DNA from 2 places in the Clostridium amazonense genome. Region 1 is predicted to be linked to the other one. Evidence: predicted binding sites of a transcription regulator. Region 1 holds the regulator's gene; the other holds the start of a gene.
The links. Region 1 encodes Rex, which represses fermentation and respiration genes when NADH is low (regulators of the CRP and FNR family bind a similar motif). Its sites were predicted from a motif close to ATTGTTAANNNNTTAACAAT; they were not measured.

Region 1 (10,196 bases):
AAATTAAAAATGTGGCAGATAAAAATTATGTGGTAAAAGTTAAAGATGGATACAATGAAGAAGTATTAAATATAAGTTTAGTTGATAACTTTATAAAGAATGTTGAAAATAAAAAGTCTGATGAGGTTTTTATTATAGAATATGAAAAGAATAAAAATAAAGAAGTTGTTACGTCTCTTCAAGAAATAAATTATGACGAGAAAAAAATAGAAGTGACAAATTACGATGTATCAAATGAAAAAGAGTTTAAGGAAAAAGAAAAAAAAGATTACTTTAGACTTTGGAAAGTTGGCGATAATTTCGGTGCAAAAATTGTTGCAACAAAAAGTGAAGTGGAATCCGTTATAAATGGAGACATATTATTTGAATATGTAGAGAGTAATACAAAAGAGTATAAATAAAAAATTATGAGAGGTAATAAAAAATTTATTGTTTAGCAAGTTAAGTTTATAAATGCTATATGTAAATTTTTGTTATAAAAAAGCATTAGAGGAATAAGGGGGATTAACTAAAATGAATAGTAAATTAAAGAAAAACTTTGCTAAAATTATGACTTTAGCATTAGTGACATCAATCACTGTGGGGTCAATTCCTAACATGGTAAAAGCAGAAGAAGTAAGTAAGCTTTTAAATATGCCACTTACAGCTGAAAGTAAAGAACAAATATTAGAGGAATTTAAGAATAATATTCCTAAAAGTGAAACTTTAATAAACAATGAAAATCAAGAAGAAATGGTAAGACTTATAGTTGAGGTTAATGGGAAATCAGCACAAGAAATGGTGCCAAAGGGTACAAGAGCAAGTGAAAAAGAAAATGCAATAGTAGAAGTAAATCAAGAACCAGTAAGACAAGCTGTAGAGAGTATGGAAAGTGTAGATATAAGACATAGCTATACTAATGTTTTCAATGGTTTTAGTGTAGATGCACAAAGAAAAGATATAGAGAATATAAAAGCTATAAATGGTGTAAAAAGTGTTAAGGAAGCAACAAAATATGTTGAAAATATGAGTAACGCAACAAAACTTACTCAAGTAGAAGATGTTTGGAAAAAATATAGTTTAAAGGGAGAAGGTATGGTTGTAGCTATTCTTGATACAGGAATAGATTACAAGCATAAAGATTTTAAAAATCCTAAAGATACAAGTAAATTAAAATTAAATAGAGATGCTATTAATAAAATAAAGGAAAGTGGAGTATTAAAAGCAGATTCAAATGCGGACACATATTTTACGGAAAAAATTCCATTTGGATATAATTACTCAGATAAGAATACACAAATAGTAGATTTAAGAGATTCAAAATCACCACATGGAGCTCATGTAGCAGGAATTGTAGGAGCTGATGGTGATGAAAATCTTATCGAAAGTAATGGGGCAGTTAGAGGGGTAGCGCCTGAAACTCAATTACTTGCAATGAAAGTATTTTCAAATGGACCTTTAGGAAAGTATACATATAGTGATGATCAGTTGGCTGCAATTGATGACGCTGTAGCACTAGGTGCAGATGTTATAAATATGAGTTTAGGTGGACCAGCAGGATTTAGAAATGACGCAGAGCCAGTTCAAGATGCAATAACAAGAGCAACAGATGCTGGAGTTATGGTTGTAGTTTCAGCAGGAAACAGCTCAATAGCTACTAATCCTTATGGAATAGGTGTTTTAAATGATCAAATTACTGTTGGAGATCCTGCACTTGCTAAAGATGCATTAATGGTATCAAGTTATGAAAATACTCATGTAGCTAATAAAATAATTGAATTTAAAGATGAAAAAAATAAAAAAATAGCTAGTGGAATTTTTGCAGAACATCAAGTAGATTTTAGAAGTATTTATAATAAAAATAATGAGATAATTAATTGTGGTCTAGGAAAAAATGAAGAATTAGGAAAAGTTAAAGGTAAAGTTGCACTGGTTAAAAGAGGAGATATATCATTTATAGATAAAATTGTAAATGCTCAAAACAATGGTGCAACAGGTGTAATTATATATAACAGTGATAAAGATGAAACAATTATTAATATGGTAACAGACCCATCAATAAAAATACCTGCTATATTTGTTCCAAATTCTGTTGGTGAAGCAATTAAAAAATCAAAAAATAAAGTATTATTTAATGGAGATCTTGGAAATGAAGTAGGAAAAAATCAAAATTCAGGAGATTATTCTGATTTTACATCTTGGGGACCATCACCAAGTTTAGAGTTTAAACCACAAATTGCGGCACCAGGTGGTCAAATATATTCAACTTTAAATGAGGGAGAACATGGTGTTATGAGTGGAACATCTATGTCAGCTCCGCATACATCAGGTGTTATGACACTTTTATTAGAATCAATGAAGGATTCGATGAATGAGTTATCAGGCAGAGAAAAAATGGATTATGCAAAAAATAATATAATGAATACTGCACAAGTAGAACTAGATAAAAAGCATGGCAATACACCATTCTCTCCAAGAAGACAAGGTGCAGGTCTTACACAAGTTGAAGATGCTATAAGAAATAGAGTTACTATAACTAATAATGGAAAAGCATCAGTTGAATTAAAAGAGATAAAAGAAAATAAAGTTACGTTTACTTTAGATTTAAAAAATTACGGGGACAAGCAAGCTGAATATAAAATAGAAAGCTTAGGAAATGTATTAACTCAAGATGAGACTATAGGTGAAATGGTACATGATAGAGAACTAGGTAAAAGTGAAGCTAACTTGGAGTTTAGTGCTAAAAATATTATTGTTCCAGCAAAAGGAAATGCTAGTGTTAATGTTACATTAAATATAGGAAGTAGCTTTGCATCAGAGCAGTACTTAGAAGGATATATAAAATTTGAATCTAAAGATAAAAACATCCCTTCTTTATCAATTCCATACATGGGATTCTATGGTGAGTGGGATAAAGAAAAAATAACAACAAACAATGCATGGGATAAAGAAAAACATATTTTAGTTGATGCAGTAAATAAAAATGGGGATAAGGCTATAATAGAGAATTTAGCTTTATCAAGTTTTGAAGGTATACCTGTGATGCTTGGATTAGAAAATACAAATGAGATTGGAAAAAATATATATAATAAGGATAAAATAGCAATAAGTCCTAATGAAGATAAGTTAAATGACGTTATTTATCCAGGATTGTATTTAATGAGAAATGCAAAACAAATTTCTGCGCAAGTTTTAGATAGTGAAGGAAAAGTTATAAGAAATGTAGGAACAATTACACAAAGAAGAAAACAATTAATAAACTCTGAAGTAGGAAAACTTCCACAATTTATGGCTGAACTTTCATGGGATGGTAGATTATTTGATAAGTCTAAAGGAAACTTTGTAAATGCAAAAGATGGAAATTACACATATAGAATAAAAATGAAAGTTGACTATAATGGAGCAAAAGAACAAATCGTAGATATGCCAGTGAAGATAGATACTAATGGACCAGATGTTCAAATAGTAAAATGTGAAAATGCTGGAGTTGGTGCAGCAAAAATATACTTTACAGCAACAGATGATGCATCAGGAGTTGATATGAAGCCAGGTGTATGTATAATTAAAAATGGTGTAATGGAACCATTTAGCCAAGATGTACAATATGATGAAAAAACAGGATTATATTGTAAACTAGTAACAGGATTAAAAGATAATGCATTAAACCAAATAAGAATAGGTGTCCTTGATTATGCAAGAAATTTAAATGGTTCAGAAACTGTTATACCAGTAGGAAATATAAATCCAGTAGTTATGAAATTAGATGATGAAAATTTAGAAAATGGACAAACAAATGTAAAAGAAAATAAATATATTATAAGTGGTACTATAAATAGAGCTATAAAAGATTTATTTATAGGTGGCGAAAAAATAGATGTAAATATTAAAGAAGATGGAACTGCAACATTTGAAAAGCAGCTAGAATTAAAAGAAGGCTTAACAGTTGTAAATATAAAAGCTGTTGATTATGATGGAAAAGTTTTAAGAGATTATGGATATAAAATCTACTGCGATACAGTAAAACCAACTATTAATATAACTGAACCAGAAGTTACAGATGGTAAAGTAAAACTTTCAGGAAATAAAGTAGTGTTAAAAGGAAATGTTTCTGATAATTTAGGTTCATATAATTTTTATGTTAATGGAGAGTTAAACTACAAATCAGAATTTGATGGAATAGTATCAGAAGAAAAAGGTAGACATAATTTTGAAATTGAAGTTAATGAATTAAAAGATGGAGATTTTATATTATTAAAAGTTGTAGATAACAATGAAAATGCAACAGAAATAAAATTACAAGTAGTTAAATAAAAAACAAAATTTAAGGGCAAGTAAAATATATTTTAGTTCCTATGTAGGGTGGAAATCATTCTACTAAAACTCCAAGACCGCCAAGACTGAAGTCTCAGCTACGAAGGAGTGGAAGTTGATGTGCCATATATTTATTCAAATATTTTTCTGTAGGGTGGAATTTATTCTACCGATTTAAATATGCAAATAAGGGTATTATGAATGAAATGAATAATAGCATCAATAACTGTAAAATGTCCATTGTCAACTGTCAATTGGTTAAGTAGGCGAGGTTTTAACCTTGCGGTTACACGTTGGTATTTTAAGTGTTGTAGCTATATCGAAGACCGCAAAGACTAAAGTATCAGCTACAAAGGGGGAAGAGTTTGTGCCAATCTCTGTAGTAGAGGTTTCAACCTTGCAAGTAATATAAATTATATAGAAGAGGCGTGTGAAAACACGCTTTTTTCTTTATCGTGCGGTGGGAAACTATTATATTGTTATAACTATGTAATTTAAATTTCTTTGTTATATGTTTGTGATTATAGTAAAATAGAAGTGAAACGAACTTTTAAGCTTAATAAATTGTAGAGAGAAACTTATTAAGTTTAAAAGATTATAAATAAAATTTAATTTTAACAATGAGTTAAATTGACAATTGCTTATTGTCAATTGATTTTAATATATATTTGAGGTGACAGAAAATGATAGTTTTAAGTTGTAATAATATACATAAAAGTTTTGGTATAGATGTTATTTTAAAAGATATTACTTTTAGCATTAATGAAGGTGAAAAGATTGGTTTAATTGGCGCAAATGGTGCTGGTAAGTCTACTCTTTTTAAAATATTAACATCACAAATGGAGTATGATAGTGGTGAATTATTTATAGATAAAAGTAAAAGAGTTGGTTACTTGTCGCAAAATCTTGCTTTAGAGTCAGACAATACAATATTTGGTGAACTTCTTTTAGTTTTTGAAGAACTTCTAAATATGGAAAAAAAGCTAAAAACTCTAGAACAAAAAATGAGTGAACCTTATGATGAAACTAAGGCTGATTATCACAATAAATTAATAAAAGACTATACAACATTAACTGAGGTTTATGAAAATAGAGGCGGATACACTTATAAAGGGGAGATAGGAAGGGTTTTAAAAGGGCTTGGATTTAATGAGAATGACTTTGATAAGCAGATAAATATATTAAGTGGTGGTCAAAAAACAAGAGTAGCACTTTGTAAATTATTATTAATAAAGCCAGAAATCCTTTTACTTGACGAGCCTACAAACCACTTAGATTTAGACGCAATAGAATGGCTTGAAGAATATTTAAAAAATTATAAAGGCAGTATGATAATAATTTCCCATGATAGATTTTTCTTAGATGCTGTAACAAATAAGACTATTGAAATAGCAGGGGGAAGAGCAGCATCTTATAATGGAAACTATACTACATTTATTGATTTAAAGAAGAAAAATTATGACGTGGCTCTTAAGGCTTATAATCTTCAACAAGCAGAAATTAAAAGACAAGAAGATATTATACAAAAATATAAATCATTCAATAGAGAAAAAAGTATAAAAGCAGCAGAAAGTAGACAAAAGGCATTAGATAAAATTGAAAGAATAGAAGCACCACATAAAGAACAGAAGGCTTCAAGAATATCTTTTGAGACCAAGATAAAGAGTGGTAATGATGTACTACACATTGAAGAATTAAGTAAGAGCTTTGGTGAAAAAGTTCTATTTACAAATGTAAATATGGATATAAAAAGAGAAAATAAGATAGCACTTATAGGTGAAAATGGAAGAGGAAAAACAACTTTATTTAAAATTATAATGGATGAAATTGAAAAAGATTCAGGAGTTAAAGTTTTAGGTAAAAATGTTAATATAGGATATTATGATCAGGAACAATCTAATTTAGATTTACAAAAAACTATAATAGATGAAGTTTGGGATGAGTTTCCAGACATGACAACAACAGAAGTAAGATGTGCATTAGCTGCATTTTTATTTACTGGTGATGATGTATTTAAAAAGATAGAAAAATTAAGTGGTGGAGAAAAGTGTAGAATAAATCTTTTAAAACTTATGTTATCAAAAAATAATTTCTTATTATTAGATGAGCCTACAAACCATTTAGATATAGTATCTAGAGAAGCATTAGAGGATGCACTATTAACTTATGATGGAACGGTACTTGTTATATCCCATGATAGATATTTCTTAAATAAGGTTGCAGGTAAAATTTTTGAACTTAACATAGATGGAATTAAAGAATACTTAGGAAATTATTCTTATTATATTGAAAAGAAAAGTAATCCAGCTAGATTCCAAGATGAAGAGGAAACTAGCGGAATAACTAAGACACAAATAAAACAAGATAAAAAGAAAAAGAGAGAAGAAGAAAAAAAGGAAAAAGAAAAACAAAAGTATATAAAATCATTAGAAGAAAAAATTGCATCAACAGAAGAAGAAATAGATGAATTTCAAAAAATGCTTTGTTTAGAAGAAATATATTCAAATCCAGAGAAGAGTCAGGAAGTTAATAAAAGTATATCATCAAAAGAAGCAGAACTTGAAAAACTTTATGAAGAATGGGAAGAAGTTGCACAGTAATTAATTAAAAAAAAAGCGTGTAGGAATACATGCTTTTTTCATTTCAAAGAAAGTTTAAAGATAAAAAAGTAATAGAAAATGAAGAAATAATTAAATAGAATTTCAAAATTGAAAGGCCAGTTTAATTCATTATTTTAAATAAATAACAATCATTATAGATAATTTAAGTAGCAAATTTAATTTAATGAAATTTAGAATTATTAAGATAATTCTAAATTTTGATAAGATGAGGTATTTATATAAAAATTTTGAAAAATATTATAAACAAAGTTAATTGAATATGGTAAAATATAAACAAAGTTTGATAAAACAATGTGAAAAAAAATGAATTTTTAAATTATAAGATAATTATTGTTACATAATCATATATATTATTGAAAAAGTATAACATTAAAATATAATAGATGATTAAAATTTAAATTATTAAGTAAATAAGTGGCTTTTAGAACCATATTTAATAATAATTTATTCTCTATTAGAAAAGTTATTATTAAAAAAAGCAATACAAAAAATATTTTTTTATTGTATTATTGAATAATAGGACATATAGATGATTTAATTTTTAAATATATACATAGATAAAAAGTGGATTTTGTAACAAAGATAATGATGAATTAGTTAAATGATAAACAAATTAAATAATGCAAATATAGAAACATATAATGTTTAACTAGATTTGAACATGTATTTTACAAAGGGATTGGAATATTTTGGAGGTGATTTCTTGGATAAAAAGAAAAATATATCAATGGCAGTTATAAAAAGGATTCCTAAATATTATAGATATTTAAAGGAACTTGCTAATAATGATGTGGATAGAATTTCCTCAAATGAATTAAGTGAGAAAATAGGATTTACAGCATCTCAAATAAGACAAGATTTAAATTGTTTTGGTGATTTTGGTCAACAAGGATATGGTTACAATGTAAAAGAACTTCTATCACAAATATCAGGGATATTAGGACTAGATAAAGATTATAACATAGTAATTATAGGAGCAGGTAATATAGGTCAAGCAATAGCAAATTATACTTATTTTCAAAAGATGTCTTTTGATGTAAAAGCTATATTTGATATAAATCCTAAATTAATTGGTCTAAAAATAAGAGAGGTTCCTATACTAGATATAGATGAACTAGAAGGATTTATTGGAGAAAATCAAATTGATATAGGAATAATTTGTGTGCCAAAAGAAAGAGCACAAGATGTATGTGAAGTTATTACTGAATCAGGAATAAAAGCTATATGGAATTTTGCTCCAATAGATTTAAAAGTTCCAAACGATGTAATAGTGGAAAATGTTCACTTAAGTGAAAGTTTGATGACTTTAAGTTATCTTTTAAATGAACGTAGAAAAGAAGAAAATTAAAAGTTTAAAATTGAAAATATTCAAAGTGAATTTATCAAGTTGAAGATATAAATCAATTAAAATTTTAGCTGCTAGTTGTATTATAGCTAGCAGCTAAAATTTTTTTTATGTAGAAGAATTGAGAAAAATCCATAGTCGAGGTTTCAATCATGCAATTATACAGTGTTATTTTTAAGAGTATAGACAGATCAAAAGCCGCCAAGACTAAAGTCCCAGCTACAAAGGAGAAAGAGATTTTAATAACTGTCAAATGTCCACTGTCAATTGGTAAAGTAGGGTGGAATTCATTCCACCTGGACTTAGGTAAGTATCAAAATCGAAAACCGCCAAGACTGAAGTCTCGGCTACGAAGGGAAAAATAAAATTTGTGCCAATTATTGTAGGCGAGAATTTATTCTTGTTGTTACACGGTATTAATTTAGGTTTTATATCCATATCAAGAACCGCCAAGACTAAAGTCTCAGATACAAAGGAGAAAGAGATTTTAATAAAAAAGCAATTAAAGATATTGTGAATGAAATGAATAATATCATCAATAACTGTCCAATGTCCATTGTCAACTGTCAATTGGGGAAGTAGGGTGGAATTTATTCTACCCATTTAAATGTGCCAATTAATTTAATTATAAGTGACATTAGAAATTTAATTTGAAAAATCAATTAATATATTGTGAATAAAAGAGTAATAAAACTACACAATGAAAATATATTTATACTGTTATGGGAAAAGCATTTAAAGGCTATATAAAAACTTAGATTGTAACCTATAATAAAAATTTGAAAAAAGTAAATATATTAATATTAGGAACTTTGTGGGTAAAATTTTTGAAAAAAATTTAATGAAATAGTGATAATTACAAACAAATTATTTGTTAATTAAAATAATTCAGAAAAAATAATTAACTCTGTTGCAAAAATATACCATTCGGTCTATAATAAGACATGAGGTTGAGAAACTTCGATATTATTTTTTTAAGAAAATTGTTATATTATTCACAAAATCTAATAGGAATATTCATGGGGGATAGCATTTATGGAATTTAAAAACATTATCCTAGAACAGGATCAAAACATTGCTGTCATAAAGCTTAATAGGCCAAAAGCATTGAATGCTTTAAATTCAGAGACTTTAAAAGAAATAAATGATGCTATTGAAATTATTGAGAAAGATGAAAGCATATACACCGTAATAATAACTGGTGAAGGAAAAGCTTTTGTAGCTGGAGCAGATATTTCAGAAATGAAAGATTTAAATTCAATACAAGGCAGGGAATTCGGAATACTTGGAAACAAAGTATTTAGAAGAATTGAAACTTTAAAAAAACCAGTTATAGCAGCAGTTAATGGATTTGCATTAGGTGGTGGTTGTGAACTTTCAATGGCTTGTGACATAAGAATAGCTTCAGTAAAAGCTAAGTTTGGACAACCTGAGTCAGGACTTGGAATAACGCCAGGTTTTGGAGGAACTCAAAGATTAGCTAGACTTGTGGGAGAGGGCGTAGCTAAAGAATTAATATTTACTTGTGACATTATAAAAGCAGATGAAGCTTTAAGAATAGGTCTTGTAAATAAAGTGGTTGAACCAGAAGAACTTATGAATGAAGCAATGAATATGGCTAAAAAGATAGCAAATAATGCACCAAAAGCAGTAGCTTTCTGCAAAGAAGCTATAAATAATGGAATTCAAATGAACATTGAAGATGCATTAAGATACGAATCTGAAATTTTTGGAATGTGCTTTAGCACTTGTGACCAAAAAGAAGGAATGAGTGCGTTCTTAGAGAAAAGAGACAAAGTATTTAAAAATATGTAATCCTTTAACTACATAGGGTTAATAGATTTAGCTAATGTGAGAGGTTCAAAATAAATCTTAAATTTTCAGAATTTAAATTATATTTAAATTTTAAATATAATTCGAAATAGATTTAATTGTTTCTT
Region 2 (10,196 bases), on a different contig from region 1:
TTATAAAGGAGATGTTATAAATTTAAAAACTAAAGAATTTTATGATGTTACTATAAATGATAACTTTAGAAAATATAAAACTAAGGAAGAGTCAATAATAGATCATGGAGAGTTTTTAAAGAATAATAAAAGATACGAAGAAAATGGAGTTTTCATTGCAAAAACATATATAAATCAGGCAAAAGCTTTAGAGAAGGCTGGATATAGTACAGCTGAAAATGAAAATGGTGAAAAAATATATGCTAAATCATTAATTCAGCTAATAAGAGAATACAACCTTCAACTAATAGATAGTGAACTTCAAACTGAACAATAACATAAAATTTGTATAACAAAATTTAAAATATAAATATAAAGAAAAGGTGGGGGAGTATTATGAAAGTTGTAGCATTTATGGGAAGTCCTAAAAAAGAAGGAAATACAGCTACTTTATTAAATCAGTTTTTAAATGGAGTTAAGGAAAGTGGAGAAAATGTAGATGTAAAAAATATTTATCTTAAGGAAAATAAAATATCTCCATGTATGGCATGTAATTATTGTAAAAGAGAAGGTAAGTGTATACAAAATGATGATATGCAGAATCTTTATGAAGTATTTAAAGAAGCAGATATTTTAGTATTTGCTACACCTATATATTGGTGGAGTATGTCTGCTCAATTAAAGACATTTATTGATAGAACATATGCTTTAAGTGAAGAGGATAGAAAAGGTAAAAAAGCATATTTAATAATGACTTATGGTGGAGAAGCACCTAATTTAGGACCAGAGCTTACTAAAAAAACATTTGAAGAGATATTTGATTATGTAGGTATTGAGTATTTAGGTTCATATGGTGTTTGCACAGATGATTATATGCCAGTAAAAGAAAACACTAAGGCATTAGAAGAAATATATACTATAGGAAAGAATATAATAAAATAAAAATTTATATAAAATTAAATAGTATATATGGATAAAACAGAAAAGCATCAGGATTTCCTGATGCTTTTTTAAAACTTATTAAGTTTTATACCAATTATTAAGCTGTTTTAGAAACTTCTTCAGCATTTAATCCTTCAGCTACAGTGTTTGCTAAATCTACAACTCTAGCAGAGTATCCCCATTCGTTATCATACCAAGAAGCAACTTTAATCATTTTACCATTAACCATAGTTGATAATGCATCAACTATAGAAGATCTGCTATCACCTTTGAAATCAACAGATACAAGTGGTAATTCACAATAACCTAATATTCCTTTTAATTCATTTTCAGAAGCTTCTTTGAAAGCATTATTTATTTCTTCAACAGTAACTTCTTTTTCAATTTCGCAAACAAGGTCAGTTATTGAAACTGCTGCAGTTGGAACTCTAAGAGAAAATCCATTTAATTTTCCTTTTAAATCAGGTAATACCTTAGCAACAGCTTTAGCAGCACCAGTTGTAGTTGGAACTATTGATTGTCCAGCAGCTCTAGCTCTTCTTAAATCTTTATGAGTTTTATCTAATATTTGTTGATCGTTTGTATATGAATGTATAGTAGTCATAAATCCATTTACTATACCAAATTTATCATTTAAAACTTTAGCAACAGGTGCTAAACAATTTGTTGTACATGATGCGTTAGAAATTATTGTATGTTTAGATAAATCTAATTCTTCATCATTTACACCCATAACTATAGTTATATCTTCATCTTTACCAGGAGCTGTTAAAATTACTTTTTTTGCACCAGCATCTACATGTCCCATAAGATCTTCTTTAGTTTTGAACTTTCCAGTAGATTCTATAACTAAATCAACATCAAGTTCTTTCCAAGGAATATCTTTTGGAGTTTGACATCTTGTTATTTTTATTTCGTTACCATTTATTATCATTGAATCTTCAGTTGTTTTTACATTACCTTTGAAAGTTCCGAAACAAGAATCATAAACAAATAAATGTGCTAATGTTTCAACATCTGCTCTAGCATTAATTGAAACTATATTAAAATTATTATCAGGATTCTCACATGCAATCCTTAAAAATGTTCTACCTATTCTTCCAAATCCGTTTATACCTACATTTATCATAAAAAAGTTACCCCCTACTAATCAATAAAAATTATTAATACGCTTTATATTTAAATTCATATTTTAAAATTTCAAATTTTGTTGTTCTCTATATTTAAATAGTACAACATATTAACTAGCAAATCAAATAAAGTATATCACAATAAAATTAAAAATATGATGAATTTCTACTGAATATATATGAAAAACTCGTAAATGCTCTATAATGCTAAAAAATATACTATGCTATATAATATATAGCATAGTATATAAATGTTAATAAATTCAGAAATAATAGAATATTTAACAAAAACGTAACGAAATAATATATAAATATATTATAATAGTGTATCACATTTATATTTTTACATATAAGCGTGAATGAAGAAGCACTGTTTAATATAGATTTTCTATATTAAACAGCAAAATTTTTGAATAATACAATTCTTATTTCATCATAAGATATATTAGTGTTAACTATTTCTTTTATAGGCTTTAAACGTTCTTTACCTACTTTAGATATAGCATCTAAAATTTCTCTTTCATTATCTTCATTATAAAGGTTAGTAAAATCTAATTGTAAATCTTCGCTACCATGTTCTAAAAAATATTTTTTTATGTGATCTAATATAGTATTTAGCTGAAGACCTCTTTCATTAATTACATTCTCTACGGAAGGATTGTCTTTAAGCATATCTATAGTAATATCAATGGTTTTTCCCTTAGTAGATGAAGTTTTGGAAGAATTAGATTTAGGGGATTTTAAGTATGTAAAGTTTCTAGTTACATTGTTAGACTCAACATATTCTTTTATACAACTTAAGAATTCTTCCCCATATTTATTAGCTTTATGTTCTCCAACACCATTTATGTCTAAAAGTTCATTTATAGATATAGGGAACCTTTGACTAAATTCTTTTAAAGTACTGTCTGAGAAAATTATATATGGTGGAATATTTTCTTCTTCGGCTAAAGATTTTCTTAAGGATTTTAAAATTGTAAGTAGTTCATTATTAGTAGAAATAAATTCTTTTGTGTTAATTTCCTTAAATATCACTTTAGCTTCTCGCTTTAAAACAGGAATAGAATTTTCAGTTAATCCAACAACAGGAAAATCACCTTGAATAGATTCTAAATATTTATGAGATATAAGTGTGTTTATAAAGTTTTTTAAATCATCTTTAGAAAAGTTATGCATAATTCCATAAGTATTTAGTTTATCTAATCCAAGTCGTAGGATTTTTTGGTTTTTAGAACCTCTTAAAATGTCTACTATAGTAGTAACACCTAAAGGTCTTTTCATTTCGTATACACAATAAAGGACATTTCTAGCATCTTCAGTTTTATCAACTAGTTCTCCTTCAAAGTGGCAGTTACTACATTTTCCACATTCTTTATCATATTCTTCCCCAAAATAATTTAATATAAATTTCTTTAAACAGTCATTTGAATACACAAAATCTGACATAAGTTGTAGTTTATTATATTCATTGACTTTTCTAAATTCATCATAAGTTCCAATATCAATTAAATATTTTTGAAGATGTATATCGGAAGGAGAAAATAGCATTATACAATCACTTTCTTCACCATCTCTTCCAGCTCTACCTATTTCTTGATAGTAACTTTCTATATTTTTAGGCATATTATTATGTATAACAAATCGAACGTTAGATTTATCTATACCCATACCAAAAGCATTTGTAGCTATAATTACATTGGATTTATCATATATAAAATCTTCTTGATTAGTGGAACGTTCATTATCAGAAAGTCCAGCATGATATTTAAGTGCTTCAATATCATTAGCAATTAAAAGCTCATGGAGATGTTCTACTTCTTTACGTGTAGCACAATATATTATTCCAGAATCTTTGCTATGAGTTTTTAAGTAATTAAGGATAAATGATTTTTTATCTCCACCTTTAATTATTGTAAGATTTAGATTTTCTCTATCAAAACCAGTAATAAAAATTTCAGGTGATTTTAAATTTAGTAGATTAACTATATCTACTTTAACTTCTTCTGTAGCAGTTGCAGTAAAAGCTGCAATAATAGGACGATTATTTAAAAGATTTATAAATTCAGGTATTTTTTTATAACTTGATCTAAAATCATGACCCCATTGAGAAACACAGTGAGCTTCATCTATGGCAAGAAAAGACACTTTTAAAGAGGATATCATCATAATAAAATCCTGTGATAGTAGTCTTTCAGGTGCTACATATAAAATTTTTATAGTATTATTTAAAACTTTATCTTTAATTATTTCATATTCTGTATTACTTAAAGTACTATTTATATAAGCAGCGTTTATGCCTATTGAGTTTATAGAGTCTACTTGATCTTTCATAAGAGATATAAGTGGAGAAACAACAATTGTAATTCCATCGAATAAAACTGAAGGAATTTGATAACAAATAGATTTTCCACCACCAGTAGGCATTATAGCTAAGGTATCATTACCATTTAAAATAGAGTTTATTATGGATTCTTGACCTTTCCTAAAGGAACTATATCCAAAATATTTTTTCAAAACATTAAGAGCATTGTTCATTAAAAATTCACCTCATAAATTATACTATTGACTATTTATAATGATAGACCAAATTAGTAATAAATAAAACATAAATACAATAATTTATTAATATTATAAAAGTAAATACAAAGTTTGAAATATATAGAAAATTATGATAATATGTAAAATAAATATTAACAAATTGTAATATTTATATAAATTGTGGGGAATTTAATGAGAGGGGTTTGGAATATGGAGAGATTTTCAGCGGAGGATTATATTGAATATGTAGTTTCAACTAAAAAGGTAAAATACGATGACATAAAAGTTGGTGAACTTGTTATTCTTACATGGTTTGAAAGTGTTATTGATCACCTGAAAAATAAGTATGCTGCTGTAGAGCCAAAACATAATATTTTTGGAAACAGAAATAAAGTTTATAATGGTAAAGTCAATGGTAAATTAGTTACCTTTGTATATTGTACAATAGGTGCATCAGCAACTGTAGCTATAATGGAAGAACTTAAAGCATTAGGAGCAAAAAAAATAATAGGAGTTGGATTATGTGGAAGTTTAAATGAAAAGCTAAAAATAGGAAATCTATTTATTCCATATAAATGTATTAGAGAAGAAGGAACGTCTTATCACTATTTAGACGCAAATGAAGAGGCTATACCATCAGAAGTTTTAATGAAAAAAATAGAAAAGGCAATGAAAAAAAATAGACATACATATTATATAGGAAATCATTGGACTACAGATGCAATTTATAGAGAAGACATAGAAAAGATTCAAAAGTATAAAAAAGAAGATATTTATGGAGTTGATATGGAAACATCAGCTATGTATGTTTTTGGAATAGTTAAAGATATAGAGGTATGCAACTTGTTGGTAGTAAGTGATGAAATGTGGGACAAGTGGAAGCCAGGTTTTGGAGAAGATAAGATTGAATCAGGATTTTATAGGGCTATGGAAGCTATCGAAGATGTAATAATAGATTGGTTATTTTAGTTTATATAAATAAATTACAAGAAAAAGCCTTAAAACTCAAGCATTTATATTTATTATACGAATATATCTATAGTAAATATAAAAAGAGGGTGTATAAGGGATATGATAAAAATTGGAGAGGTTTTATGTGCAAATAACTATAATGTGTATAAACACTTAAATAATTATAAGAAGAAAAAGAAAAATGAAGATGAGAATGTTAAATCATTTAAAGAACTTACAGAAGAAAAATATAAAAAGATGAGAGATGAAAAAAATAAAAGATGATTAAATTTTAAAAAAGGTACGAATAAATTTAGGTTACTCGTACCTTTTGTTTTATAAACTATTGGTATACATATCTATAATATCTTTTTCTGTCACCTTAAAAGGATGATTTTTAAGTTTTGAAGTATTAATTGCCATTGAATGTGAGAAGTTTAAAATCTCTTCTTTAGATAAAGTTAAGTTTTCATCTAAAAGTAATTTTAAATAATCTCCAAATGCATCTAATGTTCTAAAGTTTAAATAGGAAAGAATTTTGTTAACTTTTTGTTTATCTTCATGAAACTGAAGAAATGATTTTAATAGGAATCCATTTGCTCTTCCATGTGTAATTCCTTTAAAATATGTTAGAGAATATCCCATTCCATGAGGAAGTGAAGTTCCAGATTGAGATATAACCATACCAGCTATAGTTGATGTTAATACAAGTTTTTCTCTTGTATTAAAATCAATAGTATTCTTTTCTAAAGATTCAAGACATTGTCCGAAGTATTCAAGTCCTTTTTCAGCTAAAGAATCACTTAATAAATTTGCATTACTTGAAAGATAACCTTCTATAAGATGTGAAAGAGAATCTATAGAAGTATTAATTGTTACATTTTTAGGAGTTTCCATAAAATAAGTTGCATCTAAAAATGATATTTTAGGAAACACTCTTTGAATAATACCTCTTTTAGTTTTAGAGTTATGATCGGTAACTATTGCATAAGGTGTAGTTTCACTTCCAGTACCAGCTGTAGTTGGAATTGCAACTATAGGTAGTGATAATAAATTACTATCATTAAACAGTGAATCTAAATTGGCACTTTCATTTTTAATAAGCACACCAGCAGCTTTTGAAGAATCAAGAGGTGAACCACCACCAATACCAATGATAAAATCTACATTAGAAGCTTTTCCCAAAGTAGCTATTTTATCTATAGTTTCTAATGAAGGGTTTTCTTCTACATCATCAAATATAACAAAATTTATAGATAAGGAATTTAGTATAAATTTAACATCATTTAAAGAACCATTTTTCTTAGAAGAATGTTTTCCTGTTACTATAAGTGCATTTTTACCTAATCTACTAATTAAATCTTTGTGTTTTTTTAAACAGTCTTTTCCAGACACAATTTTAGTTGGCATGTAAAATAAATCGTTACTCATATTTTCCTCCTACATAGTTAATATTTAATATATTATATTTTCTATAAGTAATAAAAAAAACCTTTATAATAATAAAAAAATCATGTAGAATTGATTTTTCAATAATAAGCTATTATAATTCATAAGAGTTAGTATAGTTATTTAAATTGAAAATGAAATGTATTCATAATTCAATTTTAAATTTAAGATTGTGAAAATATATTATAAATACAAATTTTATATACTGGTAAGATTTTAGTCTTGGCAGATTTTGATAAAGATATAAGTTGAAAACTTATAATATTAAATATGGGATGTGAAAAAGTGGAAGAAAGATTACAAAAATATATGGCTAGATGTGGTGTAGATTCTAGAAGAAAATGTGAAGAAATAATACTAAGTGGAAGAGTTAAAGTTAATGGACAGATAGTTAACGAACTTGGAATAAAAGTAAATGAAGAAAAAGATGTTATAGAAGTGGATGGAAAAAATGTAAGACCAGAAGAAAGAAAGGTTTATATAGCACTTAATAAACCTGAAGGATATGTATCTACGGTTAAGGATGAAAGAGGAAGAAAAACTATAATAGATTTAGTAAGTGTTGATGAAAGAATTTATCCTATAGGTAGATTAGATTATGATACATCAGGGCTTATATTACTTACAAACGATGGAGACGTTTATAATAAAGTAATACATCCAAGAGTTGAAAAAAATAAAGTATATATTGCAACTGTAAAAGGAATACCTAATAAAGAAGAAATAAGAAAAATATGCACTGGCGTAGATATAGGTGGATATATAACAGCTCCTGCAAAGTGCAGAATTTTAAAAGAGAATTCTTTAAATAGAAATAGTGAAACTTGTGAATTGGAAATAATAATACATGAAGGTAAAAATAGACAAGTAAGAAAAATGTGTGATGCTATAAATCATAAAGTTATAAAACTTAAAAGAATAGCTATAGGTAATATAAAACTTGGAGATTTAAAAAAAGGAAATTTTAGATTTTTAAATGATAATGAAGTGAAGTATTTAAAGGGAGAAATTTAACATGTTTAAATATGTAAGTGATGTAAGTGAACTTTCTCAGAATATAATAGATAAATTTGTAGGAAACAAAAATGTTGCTATAGATTGTACTTTAGGAAATGGATATGATACTAAATTTTTGAGTAGTAAATTTAACAAAGTATATAGTTTTGATATTCAAGATGTAGCTATAGAAAATTACAAAAAGAATAGTGATGAGAGAGTCACATTGATAAAAGATTGTCATAGTAAAATTTCAGATTATGTAGAAGAAAATGTAGATGCAGTTATGTATAATTTAGGGTTTTTACCTGGTGGAGATAAAAGTATCACAACTAACTGTGAAAGTAGTTTGAAAAGTATAGAATGTGCATTACAAATATTAAATCCAGGTGGAATAATGACTGTGGCTATTTATGTAGGGCATGAACAAGGTGCAAAAGAAGAAGGCGTACTTATGGAATATTTCATGAAGTTAGATAAAAAGAAATATGGTGTTATGTTACATAAAGTTGTGAATAGAAGTGAGGTTGCACCGAGGCTTGTTGTTATTGAAAAGAAATAGAAAAGGTTTAAAACTTATAAAACATTAAGTTGCAAAAAGAACAAATGGTGAAATTATAAATTCAAATTACGAAAAAATGAAATATTTATTGATATATAGTTCATTAAATGTTAAAATTTTATATAGAACAATTCTATTATTTAATAAATTGAAATTTTGAATGTGTGTCTGTTTCAAAATTCAACTTTACTATATAGTTTTAATTTCAAATAGATATTATATTGTTTAAAATAATAGGGAACTTAAAATAAATAGTATACATTTTAAATATTCGTTGAATGGAGGTTAGCAAATTGGAGAATAGTAGCAAAGATCTTATGAGATTAATTCAAATGAAATTTCCAAGACTTAGTAAAGGTCAAAAGTTAATTGCTGAATATATATTAAAGCATTATGATAAAGCAGCATTTATGACTGCAGCTAAGCTTGGAAATAGTGTTGGTGTAAGTGAATCAACCGTAGTTAGATTTGCAAATCAATTAGGATATGAAGGATACCCAGAGTTACAAAAAGCATTACAAGAACTTATAAAGAATAAACTTACAACAGTTCAAAGAATTGAATTGTCTAATGATTTTATAAGTCATAATAATGCATTAAAAGGTGTATTAAAGTCAGATATTGAAAATATTAGAGTAACATTAGAAAAAATAAATCATACAGCTTTTGATGAAGCTGTAAATCATATTTTTAAAGCTAAAAAAATATATATTATAGGACTTAGAAGTTCTACGGCATTAGCTGATTTTTTAGGTTTCTATTTAAATTTAATATTAGACAATGTAAAAATTGTATCTTATGGAATGAGCGATATTTTTGAACAAATGTTAAATGTTTCAGAAGAAGATTGTGTAATAGGTATAGGATTTCCAAGATACGCTGTTAGAACAATAGAAGCTTTAAATTTTTCAAAGTCTAGAAATGCAACAGTAATTGCAATAACAGACAGTCTTTTATCTCCATTAGCAACGAAGGCGGATTATACACTTGTAGCAGAAAGTAATATGGCATCATTTGTAGATTCACTAGTAGCACCTTTAAGTGTTATAAATGCACTTATAATTGCTGTAGGCCTTAGAGAAAAAGAAAAAATATCACAAACATTTAGTGATTTGGAAAGTATGTGGAAAAATTATCAAGTATACTCTTATAAAAAAGAATAATAAAACGGTATGTTTATAAAATAAGTTCGTGAAATTATATACGAACTTATTTTTGTTATACAAAATAATTAATATTTAATTAAGTTTTTATATAAAAATCTTAACTGATATATATTAGGTTATAAAATAAGTGATGTATTTATAAAAACAAATTGATTTTTAAATAAAATTAATAACTAATAATTAAAACTATGAGTATTTTTTATAAAATTAAATTAATAATATTTAGTATTTATGATAAATATCTTATAGGATCATAAAACTATAACAAATAGCAGGCTAAAAAAGTTTTTGTAGGTATTGGTTCAAAGTTATATAAAGGATTTAACATATATGGAATATATGTATATTGTAAATCATATGTTAATTATCGTAAGACATATAAAGAAATTATTAAATATAATAAGAAATTTATAATTTTGTTATTATATTATCAATAAATAATAAAGACAGTACTTAATTATTTTTGAGTAATTTATAATATTA

Region 2: the regulator Rex is predicted to act here: its motif matches at 2,302-2,321, upstream of gap (type I glyceraldehyde-3-phosphate dehydrogenase).

The regions. Positions count from the first base shown of each region.
Region 1 covers NZ_JBWKMH010000031.1:191,903-202,098, forward strand. Annotated here, with positions in the region: gene AC07E4_RS13225 (hypothetical protein) at 1-401, shown strand, start outside; gene AC07E4_RS13230 (S8 family serine peptidase) at 514-4,290, shown strand; gene AC07E4_RS13235 (hypothetical protein) at 4,571-4,702, shown strand; gene AC07E4_RS13240 (ABC-F family ATP-binding cassette domain-containing protein) at 4,974-6,890, shown strand; gene AC07E4_RS13245 (redox-sensing transcriptional repressor Rex) at 7,615-8,259, shown strand; gene AC07E4_RS13250 (short-chain-enoyl-CoA hydratase) at 9,292-10,071, shown strand.
Region 2 covers NZ_JBWKMH010000033.1:158,123-168,318, reverse strand. Annotated here, with positions in the region: gene AC07E4_RS15320 (glycoside hydrolase family 73 protein) at 1-316, shown strand, start outside; gene AC07E4_RS15315 (flavodoxin family protein) at 376-921, shown strand; gene gap (type I glyceraldehyde-3-phosphate dehydrogenase) at 1,019-2,050, opposite strand; gene recQ (DNA helicase RecQ) at 2,445-4,586, opposite strand; gene AC07E4_RS15300 (nucleoside phosphorylase) at 4,800-5,558, shown strand; gene AC07E4_RS15295 (hypothetical protein) at 5,661-5,825, shown strand; gene AC07E4_RS15290 (iron-containing alcohol dehydrogenase family protein) at 5,877-6,971, opposite strand; gene AC07E4_RS15285 (pseudouridine synthase) at 7,275-8,003, shown strand; gene mnmM (tRNA 5-(aminomethyl)-2-thiouridylate-methyltransferase MnmM) at 8,005-8,547, shown strand; gene AC07E4_RS15275 (MurR/RpiR family transcriptional regulator) at 8,826-9,710, shown strand.